Linked DNA regions of Ketobacter sp. MCCC 1A13808. The protein of the gene in region 1 interacts with the protein of each later gene in a pairwise test. Links are inferred from orthologs where the notes say so. Each region holds a gene or a part of one and is shown on either strand. Other genes may lie near its edges.

The links. Proteins that work in one complex are often made in the same cells at the same time.
Region 2: the proteins of cysE (region 1) and cysK interact in binary tests that used the Escherichia coli proteins (3 or more experiments, as listed by UniProt). The link is inferred for Ketobacter sp. MCCC 1A13808 from one-to-one orthologs.

Annotation. Positions count from the first base shown.
Region 1 is NZ_VRKW01000018.1:43,675-52,149, forward strand. Bases 1-2,822 are described here. They hold cysE (serine O-acetyltransferase), read right to left. Parts: upstream 1,904-2,822; coding sequence 1,097-1,903; downstream 1-1,096. Other genes in these bases: FT643_RS20680 (IscS subfamily cysteine desulfurase), read right to left, coding at 1-444; iscR (Fe-S cluster assembly transcriptional regulator IscR), read right to left, coding at 528-1,016; FT643_RS20695 (RNA methyltransferase), read right to left, coding at 1,940-2,710. Also shown: FT643_RS20700 (inositol monophosphatase family protein), read left to right, coding at 2,835-3,644; FT643_RS20705 (hypothetical protein), read left to right, coding at 3,800-3,937; protein translocase subunit SecF, read right to left, coding at 4,019-4,936; protein translocase subunit SecD, read right to left, coding at 4,947-6,809; preprotein translocase subunit YajC, read right to left, coding at 6,880-7,215; tRNA guanosine(34) transglycosylase Tgt, read right to left, coding at 7,252-8,367; tRNA preQ1(34) S-adenosylmethionine ribosyltransferase-isomerase QueA, read right to left, coding at 8,401-8,475.
Region 2 is NZ_VRKW01000001.1:153,661-158,593, reverse strand. Bases 1-2,950 are described here. They hold cysK (cysteine synthase A), read right to left. Parts: upstream 1,985-2,950; coding sequence 1,016-1,984; downstream 1-1,015. Other genes in these bases: FT643_RS00710 (hypothetical protein), read left to right, coding at 2,248-2,950; FT643_RS00720 (PilZ domain-containing protein), read left to right, coding at 585-956; FT643_RS00725 (DUF1631 family protein), read left to right, coding at 1-576. Also shown: more of FT643_RS00710, read left to right, coding at 2,951-3,258; FT643_RS00705 (AAA family ATPase), read left to right, coding at 3,479-4,321; FT643_RS00700 (vWA domain-containing protein), read left to right, coding at 4,324-4,933.

The sequences.
Region 1 (8,475 bases):
GTTCTCGCGAAGCGCCTCCAACACCTGATCCGGGTAAATCAACCCCTTCGGGTCCGGTCTCAGGTAGGTCACCTGGAAGCCATATCGTGATTCAAGATATTGGCAGGTATCCAGCACTGCTTTGTGCTCGATTGCGGAGGTTACGATATGCTTGCCACTGCCCTGCCCTGCGTCCAGGCGGGATTCCATCACGCCCTTGATGGCAAGATTATCCGACTCCGTCGCTCCCGACGTCCAGACGATTTCCCGCGCTTCCGCGCCGATTAATGCCGCCACTTTCTGACGCGCGGTTTCCACAGCTTCTTCAGCCTGCCAACCATAAATATGGGAACGGGATGCCGGATTAGCGAATACGCCATCCAACGTAAGGTAGTCAGCCATAATTTGGGCGACGGCAGGATCCATAGGGGTAGTTGCAGCATAATCCAGATAAACGGGGCGCATTAGTCTCTCATCTTCGACGACATTACGGGCGAGGCATTATAGTGGAGCGGGGTACGTAGGCGCAAAATCCGGGCGTTTGGCCGCTATTCAATTTCGCTCAAAGGCACTCTGTCTGCGGTTATACTCTTGTCTTGCTGATACTTATCCTGCCGATCTGCCACCTTCCGAACAGCAGCCCGATCAACCAGACTTTGCAAGCTGATATTCGAGAGAAAATCGTGTAACTGGTGACTCAAATCCTGCCACAACTCATGGGTCAGGCAGGTTTCACCGTCCTGACAATCCCCTTGCCCGGCGCAGCGGGTCACATCGACTTTTTCATCAACAGCATCAATGATTTGTGCGACAAAAATAGCCGCCGCTTCACGGCTCAGGCGATAACCGCCACCCGGGCCACGAACACTGGACACCAGCTCATTTTTACGTAATTTTGCGAAAAGTTGTTCCAGGTAGGAAATGGAAATGCCCTGCCGCTCAGAAATATCCGCCAGACTGACCGGAACGGACTGTGCGTGCAATGCAAGATCCAGCATTGCGGTCACAGCATATCGACCTTTGGTGGTGAGTTTCATGTGAGAGCCTCCGCAGGCTAAGGGAGCCCGCGCCACGCTAAGTGCAGGCTTAAAACAACATTCTGCTGCTTCCTGGTATATCAGTCAACTTTTGAAGCCTTGGCAACTAAGTCGACCGCAGTCTCGGATTTATTACCCTGTTGAAACAGGTCATCCCGGATTTCAGGTAGTTGTTTACCACAGTCTGTACCCATTTTCTCGAGCGCATTACTCATTGCCGAAATCTTTTTGTCCACTGCATGCATGTGGTCCAACATATGCTTCAGTGATTGCGCAATCGGGTCCGGCATATCCGACGTCATCCCATAAGCATCGAAGCCGATTTTACTGGCCATGGCCTGGCGCTGTTTTTCCTTCTGACAATCGCCATCCTCATCTTTGCAAATGATCCTTCCGGGAATCCCCACCGCGGTCGCTTCTGCGGGAACATCTTTGGTCACTACGGCATTGGAGCCGATGCGGGCATTGACCCCGACGGTAATTGGGCCCAGCACCTTCGCCCCGGCACCAACCACCACACCGTTTGACAATGTCGGATGGCGCTTGCCTTTATTCCAGCTGGTTCCCCCCAGGGTAACCCCATGATAAAGGGTTACATCATCGCCAACTTCCGCCGTTTCTCCAATTACCACGCCCATGCCGTGATCAATGAAAAAGCGACGCCCGATAGTAGCCCCCGGGTGAATTTCGATACCGGTTAGCCAACGGGAGAAGGTGGAGATACAACGGGCAAGCAATTTAAAGTTCATCTTCCAAAGTCGATGAGCCAGGCGGTGAAATAACACCGCGTGCAATCCGGGATAGTTAAGCAACACCTCAACGCTGTTGCGGGCCGCAGGATCCCGATGGAATACCGATTGTATATCTTCACGAACGCCTTCTAGCATGAGGCTACCTATCTACCTTTATCTGTCTGTGAGCAGCTACGGCTCTTTTTTTACACGTTTCTGAACCGTGGACAAAACGCCGCGCATCAAATTCATTTCCAGACGATCCATACGGGTACGCATAAACAATCGGCGGGCTCGTGTGATCAGCTGTTTAGGATTATTGGGATCGTAGAAGCCTATATCAAGCAAGGTCTCTTCAAAATGCTTCATAAATCGCTCCATATCCTCGGATGTAACCAAAGGCTCATCCCACTCCCGGAATTCCAACGGCATCATCGGCGCAGCCGCACCTTCCTGCTCACTCTCTTTGCTGGCTAACGCATTCATGCGCATTTCATAACATATAACCTGCACTGCAGCGGCAATATTTAAAACTGAATATGCCTCGTTACCCGGAATACTGATGTGATAATGACAGCGTCGCAGTTCTTCATTTGTTAAGCCAGCGTCTTCCCTGCCAAACACAATGGCGATATCCGCACCCTGCGGCTCATTCATGACAACCTGGGCAGCCTCCCTTGGCGTCATCAACGGCCAGGGTATTGTCCTCATTCGGGCACTGGTTCCGAACACCAATTGGCAATCCCCGATTGCCTGCTCCAGAGTATCGACCACCGTAGCCCGGTGCAACAGGTCCGCCGCACCAGTGGCTCGGGCGGTCGCTTTTGCCGTGGGGTATTCTTTCGGAGCCACTAAGCACAAATCGCTCACCCCCATGGTCTTCATTGCTCGCGCTGCCGCCCCGATGTTGCCGGAGTCGCTGGTATTAATCATGACGATACGAAGTCGATTAAGTGATTCCATGAGTCTGTCCAGATAGCGAAAAAGGAGGCGAATGGTACCAGATTTTGCTCAAGCTGACGGTTGCTTTCTGCTATCATGCGCAACCCATAATCCTATGAACCACGAATTCCAGGTAATTAATATCATGCATCCCATGCTGAATACCGCGCTGGGCGTAGCCCGCTCTACCGCCGAGATGATCTACAAAGCCTATGAGCAGGTGGAGTCTATTGAAGTAGAGTCCAAAGGCACACATGACTATGTTACTAAAGTAGACCGGGCGTCTGAGCAGCGCATCATCGAAGGTTTGCAGAAACGATACCCGGACCACTGCTTTCTGGGCGAAGAAAATGGCCTGGTTGAGGGCCGGGACAAAGATTATGTATGGGTTATTGACCCATTGGACGGAACCACCAATTTCATCCACGGTGTGCCGCAGTTTGCGATTTCTATCGCCCTGAAAGTCCGTGGCCAAACTGAAGTCGGGGTTGTCCTGGATCCGGTATCCAAAGAAGAATTTACGGCCAGCCGCGGACGTGGAGCCCAGCTTAACGGTCGCCGTATACGCGTCAGTAAGCAGGCCAAACTGGACGGAGCCCTGCTTTCCACCGGTTTTCCGTTCCGTCCGGATCAGAAGCGTTATTTTAATGCTTACATGGGGATCTTGGGGGATTTTACCCAAACCACCGCCGGCATACGCCGAGCGGGTGCCGCAGCACTGGATCTGGCCTATGTGGCCGCCGGTCGTTACGACGGTTTTTGGGAGTTCGGCTTGTCAGAATGGGACTTGGCGGCAGGAGCACTACTGATTACAGAAGCCGGTGGATTAGTCGGTGACCCCCGGGGCGGATCGGATTATGCGAAGTCCGGCAATATTGTATGTGCGCCACCTAAGTTATTTAAGCCCATGCTACAAACAATTCATCCCCATATGGCACCCCATTACCAATCCTGATCCAAACAGGCTATCTAACGTAGCAGGTTTGTCCGCCAGGCCTGCTAATGTCATAAAAAAGTAATTTCTTGCTCAAACCCCTGCCATCAAGGCATTTTTTCGCTATACTGAATTCAGTGCGACTGTATTGGGTCGCTGAGAGCGAGGATAAGAATATGAATTGGCAAGAAATCAAAGCGTTACTGACGGCCTTCTTACAGAACTTCACTCTACCGCCGCAGCATATTGAACCAGAACTAAAGCCAATCCCCATTCCGGTGGAGGCTCGTCGCCCCGAGCAACGACGCTACTAATCGGACACACTCTGTACACGAATCCCAATAAAAACGCCGGCTTGAAGCCGGCGTTTTTATTTGTCGACCGACTGGTTCTGCTCAGGGCATATCGTCTGCCGCTTTTTCCTGCTCCATAAAATCTTCACGGCTTATTTTCTGAACTAGCAGAAGATTGCTCGCCACATAGATTGAAGAATAGGTCCCCACGACAATGCCCACGATCAATGCGATTGCGAACGCAAATATCATTTCTCCTCCCAAAAGTGCCAATGCGATCAACACCAACAGCGTCGTCAACGATGTCACTAACGTCCGGCTAAGCGTCTGATTAAGCGAATTATTAATAATCTCAGCGGGTGTCGCGCCCCGGTCTCTACGGAAATTCTCGCGAACCCGGTCAAATACCACGATCGTGTCATTGAGGGAGTAACCAATAACAGCCAATATTGCTGCCAAGGCCGTCAAGTCGAAAGTTAATCGAGTCACTGAGAAAAAGCCCATTGTGATAATGACGTCATGGAACAAAGCCATCACCGCACCCACCGCAAACTTAAACCGAAAGCGCAACGTGATATAGATCAGCATTAAACCCAACGCAAGAATCAGCGCGGTACCACTCTTATCCCTCAACTCCTCGCCGACCTGCGGACCAACAAATTCCACACGCTTTAGCCGGACACTTTCGCTATGGCCTTGCAATATCTGCAGAATTTGTGCTCCAACCTGGTCTTTGTCTTCACCGTCCACTGGCGGAACACGAACCAGAACCTCCTCCGGGCGACCAAAGTGCTGAACCGTCGCATCGGGATATGCACTGCCCTTTAATTCATCACGAATGGCTTCCAACTGCGCAGCTTGGGGGTATTCCACTTCAATCTGGGTACCACCGGTAAAATCCAGACCCAGCTCAAGAAAATTAATTGAGATAGAAATAATGGAGCCGATAATAAGCAGTACGGACATCGCCCCCATAATGTGGCGGGCACCCATGAAATTAAATGTCGTCGTTTTATTCATGATGGCCTCTTTATATGCTTAATTTTTTCAATGCACGGCCACCGTATATGAGATTCACGATTGCGCGAGTCCCGACAATAGCTGTAAACATGGAAGTGAGTATGCCGATGGACAGCGTGACTGCGAATCCTTTAACGGGACCGGAGCCAAAAGCAAACAGGACCAGCCCGACCAGCAACGTAGTAATGTTCGCATCCAAAATAGTAAGAAAAGCTCGATCGTAACCCGCATTGATCGCAGCATGGGGTGAAACGCCGTTGGCCATTTCTTCTTTTATGCGTGCAAAAATCAGGACATTGGCATCCACCGCCATCCCCACGGTTAATACGATACCGGCCATTCCGGGCAATGACAGTGTCGCGCCAGGAATGATGGACATGATCGCCACCAGTAACAACAAATTCATTAACAGTGCTGTATTCGCGATCAGCCCGAACAGCTTGTAGTACGCGATCATGAACAACATAACCAACGAGAATCCCGCAACCAGGGACATCAGACCCGCCTTGATATTCTGTTGGCCTAAACTGGGCCCGACGGTCCGCTCCTCCACAAAATACATGGGGGCCGCCAATGCACCGGCTCTTAACAGCAAAGACAGCTCTTTCGCTTCTGCCGGGCTGTCTAACCCGGTGATACGGAAGCTTGAGCCCAGTGAGCTCTGAATGGTTGCGACGTTGATTACTTCCCGGGTTTCTTTAGTGAAAATCTTTTCAATTTCAACGCCACCTTCCATCACCTTACGTTTTTCCGGCTCGAGTTCAATAAACACCACTGCCATGGAATCTTTCACGTGCTTACTGGTTTGTTTCAGCATGCGCCGGCCACCGACCGTATCCAGCTCGATATTTACCTGGGGCCGCCCGTTTTCGTCAAACCCGGTGTTGGCGTTAATAACTCGATCGCCGGTGACGATTACGTCTTTTTTCAACAACACCGGCTGCCCTGTACCCCGCATATTCAAAAACTCGGAACCAATGGGCGCGCGACGGGTAAGCGGATCATTTTCCCAATCCACCAAACGGAATTCCAGATTGGCTGCACGACCGATGATGCGTTTTGCTTCCGCAGTGTCCTGGATTCCTGGTAACTGAATAACAATGCGGTCAGCACCCTGGCGCTGAACGACCGGCTCTGCTACCCCCAACTCATTCACACGATTACGCAAGCTGGTTAAGTTCTGGCTAATGGCATAATCTTTAATGTCCTTTGCCGACTGCTCAGACAGCGACAGCATCAGCGTGGTTTGATTATCGGCTTCTTCTTCCTGAACCAAAAACTCCTTAAACTCGGAACGCAGAATAGTACGCACTGCATCGATATCGACACTTTTGGTAAAACTGAGCCGGATCTGGCTATCTTCCCGCGATGCCTGCTTATAACGGATGCGCTCTTCTCGCAGCCGATCCCGGATGCCATTCAGGGTGTTGTCCAGCCGGGTTTGCGTTGCCTTTTCCATATCCACTTCCATCAGGAAGTGCACTCCACCGCGCAAGTCGAGGCCTAACTTAATCGGAGCGGCACCCAATTCTTTCAACCATCCGGGTGTGTTGGGCGCCAGATTCATGGCCACCACATAATTTTCGTGCAGCGTATCCTGAACCACTTCTTTCGCATTAATCTGGTCATCAATCGTGTTAAAACGGATTAAGGCGGAATCGTCCAGCAAACCCGATCGTTTGACCTCGATACCCGCCTTTTCCAACGCCTGCACTGCGCGATCCAACGGTTCCTGGCTGGTTTTTTCACCGGCTTTTTTTGCGGTTATCTGCAATGCCGGATCATCCGGATACAAATTGGGTAATGCGTAAATCAACCCAAACAGTGCGACTACCAGCACCACCAGGTTCTTCCACAGCGGATATTTATTCATGGGGGTTGACCCTATTCTTTTCGTCGTCGGTCGTTACGGGCCATCTTCCTTGATGACGCCATTCAGATCATTAAATGCTTTTCAAAGTGCCTTTGGGCAGGACTGCCGTTACAGCGGCTTTTTGAAAGGAAATTTCTACGTTGTTCGCAACGTCCACTACAACGTATTCATCCACAACTTTAGTCACCTTGCCCATCATACCGCCGGACAATACCACTTCATCGCCTTTGCTTAGTGCACCCATCAACGCCTTGTGTTCTTTGTTACGCTTGGATTGAGGCCGGATAATCATAAAATAGAATATGGCAACCATGACAATCATCATGCCCCAGAACGTCATCGGGTTACCCTGTTGAGCCGCTACGGCTCCTGGTTCAGCCATAGCATCTGCTATAAAAAAGCTCATACTTACCTCAAGTTGTTTACAGTTAAATTAGAGTATTCAGCCTAACGCCGGCACCGGAATGCCCCGCCGTTGGTAGAAGTCAGCCACAAAGCGCTCAAATGTACCCGTTTCAATGGCACTACGCAAACCGGCCATCAGACGCTGGTAATAGCGCAAATTATGGATCGTATTCAATTGCGATCCGAGTATTTCTTTACATTTATCCAGATGATGCAGGTACGCTCGGGAGAAGTTATTGCAGGTGTAGCAATCACAGCCTTCTTCCAATGGCCCGGTATCGGTTTTATGTACGGTGTTACGGATTTTGACCACCCCGTCCGCGGTAAATAGATGCCCGTTTCGGGCATTTCGAGTGGGCATCACACAATCGAACATATCCACACCGCGACGCACGCCTTCTACTAGGTCTTCCGGCTTGCCTACCCCCATGAGGTATCGAGGCCGGTCGTTAGGCATGTGGGGCTGCAGATAGTTCAACACCGCCAGCATTTCCTCTTTCGGCTCACCCACCGACAACCCACCGATGGCATAGCCGTCAAAACCGATCTCTTTCAAACCGGCCAGCGATTCCAGCCGCAAATTTTCGTACATGCCACCTTGCACAATGCCAAACAGCGCAGACGGATTATCCCCGTGCGCCACTTTGCTGCGTCTGGCCCAACGCAATGACAGCGCCATTGAGTCGCGGGCCTGCTGCTCCGTTGCAGGATAAGGCGTGCACTCATCGAATATCATGACAATATCGGAACCCAAATCCCGCTGCACCTGCATTGAAATTTCGGGGCTTAGGAATACCGGGCTACCGTCAACAGGGGACTGAAATTTAACACCTTCTTCGGAAATTTTGCGCATCTTACCCAGCGAAAACACCTGAAACCCACCGGAGTCTGTCAGGATCGGGCCGCGCCACTGCATGAAATCATGCAAATCACCGTGCAATTTAATAATGTCCGTGCCTGGCCTCAGCATTAAATGGAAAGTATTACCTAGAATAATATGGGCGCCGATATCAGCCACCTCTTTCGGCAGCACGGCTTTCACCGAACCATAGGTGCCAACCGGCATAAAGGCCGGTGTTTCCACGGTGCCCCGCTCAAAATGCAAGCGCCCGCGACGGGCGCCTGCGTCGGTGTTAATCAGGTCAAACTTCATGCTTTGGTGTCCATCATTGACTGCTCCTGGGCTTCAAAGAATTAACATGGCATCGCCATAGCTATAAAAACGGTATTGCTGCCGCACCGCATGGGCATAAGCATTTAG
Region 2 (4,933 bases), on another replicon or contig:
AGCGCGTTAAATCAATTACATGCCAAGTGGCTACAGGCCAACGAAGAACAAAAACGCGAAGCGGCCCGCAAACGACAGGCAGAAGCGGAAGCCCGCTTGCGCGCTGCCAAGGAAGAAGAAGCCAGAAAAGCAGCGCTACTGTTAGAGCCGCAAGAGGATAAGGTAGACCGCGTTGACGCAACCGAATCCCGCACCGAAGAAATACTACAGAACTCCGCTCTGGCTTTAGAGAAAACGGAAACGGAAGCTGATGAGGTGGGTGACTTTATAGCCCCCAGAACTATTAGCGAACACGAAATGACTGCCGCTATGCAAGCAATCGAGCAGATTCAGGTGGGCGGGTGGATCGCGCAGCAAACGTCTGAGGGCGAACTAAGGTGTAAGCTGGCCGTAAAAATCCGGGGTCGCGATAAATTGGTGTTCGTGAATCGCGTCGGTATCAAGATTTTGGAAATAGATAAGCAGGAATTGGCGCGTTTGATGGTCTACGGCGCAGTTTCAATTCTGGATACAGGGTCGGCTTTTGATAGTACCTTGGAACGGGTAGTCAGAAGTATTCAGAAAGAAAAACGATAGGATAAAATATGGCAGATCAACGCAGTCATAAACGACAAAGCCGCAAAGAAGATGCTTATCTGGAAGTAACCATAGATGACGCTGAAGGTGGGTACATTCAGAAGGTTATCGCCTGTGAGACGGTTGATCTTTCTCAGCGGGGTTTAAAAATTTATATGAGTGAGCCTGTTGAACAAGGCCTTATCTCAGAAATTCTGGTTGAAATATCCGGGGAACAGGGGCGGTTTTTTCTCACCACGGAAGTAAAATGGATCAGTCCTACCGGTGATGATGGATGGTACTTTGCGGGCTTTGAAATTTTCGATGCCGAAAATACCGACTTTGAATCCTGGTCTAGAATGGTGGATCAGCGTGCGGAACGAGAGCGTAAAGAGCCGTAGCTCAGGGTCAATCCCAATCCCCTCCGATCATTTTCGCCAGAGGGGGCATCGCGCGTTTACTATTGCACGCTCTCGTTGTCGCTGAATACACCTTCGAATAACACCGACGTTAAGTAGCGTTCGCCGGAATCCGGCAGAATGACCACAGTGGTTTTGCCTTTATTTTCGGGTCTGTCTGCTCTCCGGATGGCGGCACAAACGGCAGCACCGCAGGAAATACCCGCAAGTATGCCTTCCTTTTCCATCAGCAGGCGGGCGTATTTGATGGCATCGTCATTGCTCACCTGTTCAACCCCGTCTACCATTTTCAGGTCCAGATTCTCGGGCACAAACCCGGCACCGATACCTTGTATTTTATGAGGCCCGAAATTCAATTCTTCCCCCGCCAATGTCTGGCTTATTACCGGAGAATCCACTGGCTCTACTGCGATGGATTGAATGGGTTTCTGTTTGGTGTGTTTTATATATCGGCTAACGCCGGTGAGTGTGCCTCCGGTGCCGACACCGGCTACGAAAATATCCACTGCGCCGTCCGTGTCTTCCCAGATTTCGGGGCCGGTGGTTTTTTCATGGATACCGGGATTTGCCGGATTTTCGAATTGTTGCAGCATAATCGTTTTACCGCCGCTTTGTTCCACAATTTCGGCCGCTTTGGCGATCGCTCCTTTCATGCCTTTCGGACCTTCTGTTAGCACCAGATTAGCGCCCAGCGCCTTGAGTACCTTGCGCCGTTCCAGACTCATTGTCTGCGGCATGGTCAGCGTTAATTTATAGCCGCGTGCGGCGCAGACATAGGCCAAAGCGATACCGGTATTTCCGCTGGTGGGTTCGACCAACTCCATGCCTGGTTTTAACAAGCCGTCACTTTCTGCTTGCCAAACCATATTAGCGCCGATGCGGCACTTGACAGAAAACGCCGGATTACGGCTTTCAATTTTCGCTAACACCGTATGTGGCGTTAGATTTTTCAATCGAACTAAGGGGGTATTACCAATGGTGAAAGAATTGTCTTCGTATATTTTAGTCATTGTAAATATCCAGTTAATGAAAAATCCCAACGCGAAAAGGTTGTGCAGTGAAGGATTCTACTCCCTTGTTATGCATTTTCAATGCGGCAACCCAGTTCACAGAGCCATTGTGGCAGTGTTCACATTGACCAATTTATTGCCCGGAAGTGCCACTTAGTGCCCGTTTTATTGTGGGGCTGTTCAAACTTTCATCCCACTGCCGAGGAGGTTCACTGCTAGCCTTTTATAAAGATGTTAAATGACCGTCGGGATGTGAGGGACTTATGAAATATTGGATGTTGGCCGCTTTTTGCAGTGGTCTGTGTGCGGCAACCACCGTCACTGCTGGACAGAATGACGCCGCGGATGTGGTAGCTGATCAGGTGTTCAGAGCGGGCCTGGAGTATTGCAATCAGGCATCGAAAGTGAGTAGAACGGACGCGTCTGCTGCGCGCGAGCATTTTGCACAATATTTATCGCATCTGGAGCGCGCCAAGACGATCGCGGCGCAGGTGGTTCAGGACAATAGTTACATCCAGCGGGAAGCCCGGCGCTGCAGTCTGGTAGAGGATAATATTGCCAGACTGGAAGCTATGACGTTGGCCCAAGCGAGTCTGGATCGCTGCGGGGAGGTCCGCATGGCCTTGGACCAAGGCGCGCTGACCCAGGCCCAGACAAAATTCAATGAGTATGAAACCATGAGCCAGCAGGCACTTGCAGTAACCCCCACGGTTTTGCGGGTAGGTTCGCTCGGTGTGCAGTTTCGGCGTTGCGACCAGCTGGTGGAGAAAATTTCGTTAGCGAAAGTAAAACGAAGCCGTGTGGCTCTGGAAACGGAGCGCACGCTAGCGGGCTTCAAGCGCGTTATGGACAGCTGTTCTGTAGCTGAAAAGCTACTGCAGAGCCCGATGGAGGATAGCGGAAAGTTGCAGGCCACCAAACGGGTTCTGGAGCAGGTGAGTGAACAGCTGCAGCTCGCTGATCGTCAGGCAGCCGAATTAGTAAGGTCTGCCGTTGCCAGTGGCGTGGCCTATGAACAGCAGGTGACGGATGCCCAGTATAACGCGTCGGCTTGTCGGCAGAATCTGCTCTCGCAGGTATCCGCAATCCGCCATCAGGTGCAACAAGCGGGGTTGCAGCAACACGTTGCCACGGTAGAACAGCCAGAGCCGGTCGCAGCATCTGCTGCTGTACTCGTTCAGGAAGAGGTTAGTCCCTATGCCGCCAAGCCGAAAAATCCGGAAGAGGTTTCGGTCATCGGAGGGGTGGTTCAGTTAGGCACTCCTGAATTCTGATCAGAATTCAATATATTGAAAATATAGTCAGCCAGGGTTGATCGATTGTGCCGCCTATGTGTCCGGTATGGCCATTTTCAACCCCTTCCTCTGTGGATAGAGTGGGAATCAGACTTCCGGGGTAAGACTCCGGGGCACATTAATGGCCTTCATGACGTCTACAAGAGAAGTGGATTTGGTTTATAATGTCGCCAAATTAAAATGGTTCAAGGCGAAGACTATGCAATTTCAAGGTACCGATCAGTACGTTGCCACCGACGATCTTAAACTAGCGGTGAATGCAGCGATCCAGTTACAGCGCCCATTATTGATTAAAGGTGAACCCGGCACCGGTAAAACCATGCTGGCAGAACAAGTCGCGGAAGGGTTGGGCATGCGGCTGCTGCAGTGGCACATTAAATCCACCACCAAAGCACACCAGGGTTTATACGAATACGATGCAGTATCCCGGTTACGCGATTCTCAGTTGGGCAATGATAAAGTCCATGACATCAAAAATTACATTAAAAAAGGTAAATTGTGGGAAGCCTTTGAATCCGGTGAACAGGTTGTATTGCTAATCGATGAGGTGGACAAGGCAGATATCGAGTTCCCCAATGATTTGCTGCAAGAACTGGATAAGATGGAATTCTATGTGTATGAAACGCAAGAAACCATAAAAGCCACTATACGGCCTATCGTCATCATCACCAGTAACAACGAAAAAGAACTGCCGGATGCTTTCTTGCGTCGCTGTTTTTTCCATTATATTGATTTCCCCGATAAGCCGACCATGGAACAGATCGTGGAAGTGCATTTTCCCGGCATTAAAAAAACGTTGCTAAAAGAAGCGATGGAGGTGTTTTTTGACGTGCGCAAGGTGCCGGGCCTGAAAAAGAAACCATCCACGTCAGAATTGATCGATTGGCTGAAATTATTGTTGGCCGACGATATCCCCGAAGACATATTGCGTAACCGTGACACCAAAAGTGCGATACCGCCACTTTATGGCGCCTTGGTCAAAAACGAGCAGGATGTTCATTTGCTGGAGCGTTTGGCATTCATGCACCGTCGTGAGAGCTAAGCATGTTAATCGATTTTTTCTTTGAACTGCATGAAGGCAAAGTCCCGGTCAGTATTCGGGAATACCTGGACTTGTTGTCGGCGCTGGAACAAGGTGTCATTTATGCAGACATGGATCAGTTTTATTACCTGTCCCGAACGGTATTGGTCAAGGACGAAAAGCACTTTGATAAATTCGACCAGGCTTTCAAAAAGTATTTTGAAGGGCTGGAAGTGCTGGATGAATTGTTTGAAAACTTGATACCGGACGATTGGCTGCGCAAAGAAATTGAAAAAAACCTGAGCAAAGAAGAGTACGAAAAGCTCAAGGAGTTAGGCGATCTTGATAAGCTCATGGAGGAGTTCAAGAAGCGCCTGGAAGAGCAGAAAAAGCGTCATCAGGGCGGTAATAAAATGATTGGCACCGGCGGAACATCCCCGTTTGGCGCGTATGGTCAGAATCCGGCTGGATTCCGCATGGCGGGACCGGGACGGACTGGCAAAGCGATAAAAGTCTGGGAAAAACGCCAGTATCGTAATCTGGACGATTCGGTTGATTTGGGCGTGCGTAACATTAAGATGGCTTTACGTCGCTTACGTAAGTTTACCCGTAGTGGGATGCCTGATCAGCTGG